2 regions of the Clostridium beijerinckii genome follow, and region 2 is predicted to be linked to the other one. Evidence: riboswitches for the same ligand, from Rfam matches in the RefSeq annotation. Region 2 holds a riboswitch; the other holds the start of a gene.
What was found. Region 2 has a riboswitch for cyclic di-GMP ahead of PZA12_RS05095 (acyltransferase). Riboswitches for the same ligand answer to the same signal wherever they lie in the genome.

Region 1 (3,220 bases), 2.1 Mb from region 2:
TAGATTTACCACTTCCTGTAGGTCCTGTAACTAATACTATTCCATGTGGATTTGAAATAATTCTATCCATCTTCTCTAGATTTTCATTACTCATTCCTAGTTTATCTCTGCCTATATTCCCCATAGATTTGTTAAGGATTCTTATAACTATTTTTTCCCCATTAACTACTGGAAGTATTGAAACTCTAAGATCTACTTCTTTTCCTCCTACACTCGTCATTATTCTTCCATCTTGTGGTATTCTTTTTTCTGCTATATTTAATCCTGCAAGTATTTTTATTCTTGTTACTAGCGGACCTAAGCTTTCTATGTTAATAACATTTACAGTCTGTAATTTGCCATCTATTCTATATCGTATTCTCACTTCATTTTCAAATGGTTCTATATGGATATCTGATGTATTTAGTTCTATTGAATTCTTAAATAAGTACTCTACCATTTTTACAACCGGAGCATTCTTAACAGTATCCATTTCATCTATATTAACTTTTAAATTCTTTGCTTCAGAACTTTCTTTTGAAAGTTGTTGAGCTGCCAAGCTAACCTGCTGACTGCTATAATATATTTCTATAAACTTTTTTATGTCATCCTTTTTAGATATGTATGATTCTATTTCGAACCCAGTAGATATTGCAACGTCATCTATTGCATATATATTTAATGGATCAGATAAAGTAACCTTAATTTTATTATTTTCAAATCCGAATGGTATCAGATTATATTTATCACATAAATTTTTAGGAATTATACTTATAGCTTTTTTATCAAAATTTATTGTATTTAAATCTACTTTTTTAATTCCTGTCTGCTGTTCTATTGCTTCTATTATATCTTCTTCAGTTATAATCTTACTATCAAGTAGTATTTCCCCTAGCTTCTTCCCTAGTGTCCTTTGAGACTTTAATGCTTCTTGCAATTGATATCCTGTAATTTTTCCCGCATTTACAAGAATGTTACCTAGTCTTCTTTTTTCAGTTGCCATTCTGAGTCTCACCTTTCCTATGAATTATGTATAAAATGCGGCATAGCACCTTATAATTAGTATAAGTTTGCTATATGATTTTCACAAGTAAAGTTATTGTAAAAAAGTATATCTTTACAACAACAAATTCCAATAAACTTTTAATATTTCTGCTCCGTAGAGCATTGAAATCAAACTTCCTATTGCTATAAAAGGACCAAACGCTATCTTTTCTTTTGCTTTCTTTAATTTTAATATTAAAACAATTATTCCTATTATTCCACCTAATACAATTGCTAGAAATAAGCCTAATAAAATTCCTTTAACTCCCAGGAATAATCCACACACAGTCGCAATTTCAATATCACCTTCACCCATTCCCCTTGTTAAAAACACTATTAATCCTATTATTATTGCTCCTAGTATTCCTCCTAGAATTAAATCTAGAACATTATTCTTATATAAAGCATATTGTAATAATATAAATAAAATGCCAACTATTCCTCCAAAAATCGTAGTACTTGTAAATACAAACTGCGTGTCAAAATCTATAGCGCTAATTACGATTAAAAGAGATACCAAAATACAATATTTTATGGTAATCAGATCTAATCCAAACTTTGCGTATACAATTAAATACAGCAATCCATTTAAGATTTCTATAAGAGGATATCTTATAGATATTTTTTCACCACAATACCTACATTTTCCTCTAAGAAATATATAGCTAAATACAGGTACTAGATCTAGTGGATTTAAGTTATGTTTACAGGTTGTACAATGAGACGGCGGAAAAGCAATTGATTTTTCTATAGGAATTCTATAAATACAAACATTTAAAAAACTACCTATAACTAGTCCTAAAATACATATTAATGTATAATCCAAAAAATCACCTCTCATTGTATATTTTAATATTATTTAACTTTTTTGTAAACGTTGTTGTGTATAAATTTGTATCTTATTCTTATTTTTTCAAAAATATTTAATAAAAATTATATTAAAATAATAAAATTTTCTTTCTTTAAATTTTAATCATAATTAACCAAAGTCTCTCTTTAATATATTATCTCCTTATTTGTAAATGTATTACAAATAATCTTAAAAAATATAAAAACCGGCCTTTATAAATATAAAGGTCGGTTGCACTACTAACTCACCATATATAAAGTGCCCAGTTAAAATATATGGTTCAAAGTTTCCTTATAACAAAATATACTTGCTTTTTCTTTTATTTCTTACATAACATATTAAATACAGCTAATATATGCCGTAGTAATTATACCATAATGATCATTATTTGGTCTATCTTGTTTAAAACTTTTCTTCTAAAAATAGTAATAATTATTTACTGGATAGTTCTAGATTTTTTATCACTCTTCATATAAGGATTTAAGCTAATTGCCCTCTATATTTCCATTCCATAATACCATGTTTACAAAAAATTTACAACTATTGAATAATATTGTTAATCATGTTTTATATATCTACACCAGAAGATCTTAGTTTGCAATCAAAAAAGAATTAGGCAATTGAATTTACAACATAATTTCTTATTAATTATTTATCATTTTATTTTAAAAAATATAATAACCAACTAGTGATAGCTTGGCTGGTACAATAAGCTATCCTTTCCTTTTACAATTAATAAATCTACAAGTAACAAAAAAAACACCTCCAATATCAATTAACTATGTATATCAATATTGAAAGTGTTATTATTTAATAAGTATATCATCCAGAGCTTTTTATAATTTAAAAGCGCCTAAAACAGCTTATTCATCCCATCCCTCAGGGAATTCAGCGTTGTGGTACACCTCTTGAACGTCGTCATCGTCATCAAGTAAGTCTAACATCTTTTGGAATTTCTTAGCATCAGCTTCATCTATTGCTGTGTATGTATCTGGAATCATCTTAACTGAAGCTTCTAAGAATTCAATACCTTGTGCTTCTAATGCTTCTCTAACTGTTCCGAACTCTTCAGGTGCAGTTGTTACTACAAATACTTCTTCTTCTGATGCGAAATCTTCTGCACCAGCATCTAAGGCAATCATCATTAATTCATCTTCATCTTTATCTTCTTTTTCAATGACAATTTCACCTTTTTCTTGGAACATAAATGATACACAACCTGATGTACCCATGTTTCCGCCGCCTTTTGTAAATGCACTTCTTACATTTCCAGCAGATCTATTTTTATTATCAGTAAGAGTTTCAACTATTACAGCTACTCCACTAGGTCCATAACCTTCATAAACT
Region 2 (3,220 bases):
TGTCAGATACAACCTAGTTTTCATATAATATTATATTTTAAGAAAGGTGAATATATATGAAAAATAACCTTAGGTTTGATAGTAATGGCAAGTTTAAAATAGTTCAATTTACAGATATACATGAAGGACCGAGCAGAGACAAATCTATAGAGCTTATAAATAAGATATTAGATTACGAAAACCCCAATATGGTTATATTATCAGGAGATATTATTGATGGCAAATGTCAGACAGCAGAAGATGTAAAAAAAGCTATAAATCATATAGCGGAGCCAATGGAAAATAGAAATGTACCTTGGTGTATAGTTTTTGGTAATCATGATGATGAACATAATATGATGACGAAAGAAGAAATGATGAATTTATATATGAGCTTTAAACATAATCTGAGTCAAGTGGGGTATAAAACTTTTGATAGGATAGGTAATTATAATCTTCTTGTAGAAAGTTCAAAAGATAAAACGCCTAAATTTAATATATATATGATAGATTCAGGAAAATACGCTCCTGCCATTATTGGAGGATATGATTGGATAAAACTTACTCAAATATGGTGGTATAAAAGAACAGCGATAAATTTGAAGAAAAAATATAAAAGATTAATACCTGCGCTTATGTTCTTTCATATACCTTTAAAGAAGTTTAAAAAGGCATGTAAGACTGGATTAGTAAATGGTGAAAGGCTTGAAGATGAGAGCTGTGCCAAGATAAATTTATGCTTATTTAACAAAATAGTTAAAATTGGTGATGTGAAAGGTATATTTGTAGGGCATGATCATTTTAATAATTACTGTGCTGCTTTAGATGGTGTTAGGCTTGGATATGCTGGATATACTGGATACGGAGGATATGGAGATGACAAAATTCCTCGTGGTGCAAGAGTATTTTTAATTAATGAAGAAAATCCAGCTGATTTTAAAACTTGGACAAGAAGAGAGTTTGATACAGAACTTAAAAAGTAAATTCTATAAAAGAATAATTTTAGGAGATATATTTTCATGAATTGGTATATATGAAATTGAAGAAAATTATTGATTTTTAAATGAATTTATTAGCATGGCGATAAGAAAAATATATATAATATATTTAAATTTATAAATATATTATATTGAATAAATGGTATTATATTGAATTAAACGATTAAATAATATCCATTTTTACAATATTGTAACTTAAATTTAGTGTATATAAGTTGAAAAATGTTGTAAAAGATGTAATAATAGAATAAAAATGAAAAAAATATAATATCAATAGGCACACTTATTGAAAAATAGGGTCGCAAAGCTATGAGTCTAAGGAAAAATTTAATTTTCTATGATTGTCAGGTTGCCAAAATGTATCTATGAATAATAAATTTTATATTTTAATTTTGGTGTCCACAATTATGTAGACACCATTTTTGCGCTCTTAAAACTTACAATAAGAAAGCTATTTTTATTATTTTTTCAAGTGCAAAGTATTTGCTGCTAGAGATTTGAAGTTTGAATTATAAATAATATTAAAAGATCAGAAGGGAGTGGAGAAGGCTAATAAAATATAATCATAGTAATTAGTAGCAAAACTAAAATAAGTTGGACAAACAGTTTGACTTAATGTTGCTTATAAAATCGCGTTGAAAGTTTGACTATGAAGGAGGCGAAAAGATTATTTTTTGCGATTTTAATAATCTGAAATGATATGAGTAAAATAGACGAATTATTAAATGAAGTAGAAGTCATAGTAAAACAAGGGATAAATAAAGAGGGCGTAATAGAAATTTTAAATTCTCTAAAATGTTATTTTCCATACGAAATATTAGATGAAATGAAATTATATGGGGACTATTTACCTAAAAATAATGAATTAGAATTTTCAGAAGAAAAAAGATATCTTCATTTTTTATGGGATGTACTAGATAAATCACCTATGTGCTTAATTGCCAATTTTGCTATTCCTTATAGACAGATATTAGCAAAAAAATTATTTAAGTCATGCGGAAAGAATTTTATAGCTGAAGAAAATGTACGTTTCAATGTTCCTGACAATATAGAAATAGGAGATAACGTATTTATGAACAAAGGTGCTTTCCTAGATTCAAAAGGTGGAATAACAATAGGTAACTCAGTAGGAATTGGCGAAGGCGTTACAATTTTTACTCATTCTCATGAGGAGCATGAACATGAATTAAGGACATATGCAAAAGTAGTAATTAAAGATTACGCTAAAATATATTCTAATTCAACTATATTGCCTGGAGTAACAATTGAAAAACAAGGAATAGTAGCAGCTTCTTCTTTAGTCGGTAAAAATGTTGAAAAAAATGAGTTGGTAGCGGGTATACCAGCAAAGGCTATGAGAGAGAGAAAAACATTAGATAGAAATCAGGAAGAATTAAAGCATATATGGTTGCATAACGGTGAATTTCAAGAGTAAAAAATTTGTACACCTTAAGGAGGAAATGATTAATCATGAGAATATCATTTAAATCAAAGTTAATGGTAATAATATTGCCGCTAGTAATAGTTGGATTGATATCGCTGACAGGATTTGCATATATTAATTTTAGGAGCATTATAGAAAGCGAATTAGTGAATTCCATGTCATTAAGAACAACAGAAGCAACTGGTCATATTAATACATGGCTGACGAGTAGAATGGCAGAAGTTCAAGAAACAGCTCAAAGCCCAGTGCTTAAACAAGTTTTGGAAAAAAATCCTGGTTTAAATTTAAATAGCACAGATGGATCATTAAACATAATAGATGATTTAAATTTATCAAGATTTAATTTTATTAAAAATACATATCCAGACGAATATGCAGCAGTCCATATACTAAATAGCCTAGAGCCTAGTGAATGGAGTAACGCTGATAGTTTGAATAAGCTACAAGCGAGATTTTATAATGTAAGCAATGGAAAATTTGCAACTGCTAATTGGGCTAAAGGTGCTGCAACAGAAGCTTCAGAAAGATATTCAAAGACAAATGGCGTTCCTTATGATGCAATATTTAAGCCTACATATTCTGAAGCTTATGATAAGAATGTTGTAATGATGGTTGCGTGGAATAAAGATGCACAAGGAAAAGTTACAGCAGGAGCTGCCTCAAGTTTGGCTATTGAAGCAGTAGAAAATCAAGTTAAAAATCTAAAATATGGTCAAAAAGGTTACGGAGTATTATTAGGAAGTGATGGAACTTTTATAGTTCACCCAAATAAAGATTGGGCCATGAAAGAGAAAATAAA

Region 1: it holds a riboswitch for cyclic di-GMP, as region 2 does, so the genes downstream of both, PZA12_RS20685 (prepilin peptidase) here and PZA12_RS05095 (acyltransferase) in region 2, are expected to answer to the same signal.

The regions. Positions count from the first base shown of each region.
Region 1 covers NZ_CP144906.1:4,505,224-4,508,443, forward strand. The annotation lists gene PZA12_RS20680 (GspE/PulE family protein) at 1-982, opposite strand, end outside; gene PZA12_RS20685 (prepilin peptidase) at 1,097-1,849, opposite strand; cyclic di-GMP riboswitch class II at 2,090-2,172, opposite strand; gene PZA12_RS20690 (YebC/PmpR family DNA-binding transcriptional regulator) at 2,737-3,220, opposite strand, start outside.
Region 2 covers NZ_CP144906.1:1,078,978-1,082,197, forward strand. The annotation lists gene PZA12_RS05090 (metallophosphoesterase family protein) at 57-962, shown strand; cyclic di-GMP riboswitch class I at 1,244-1,334, shown strand; gene PZA12_RS05095 (acyltransferase) at 1,678-2,412, shown strand; gene PZA12_RS05100 (methyl-accepting chemotaxis protein) at 2,448-3,220, shown strand, end outside.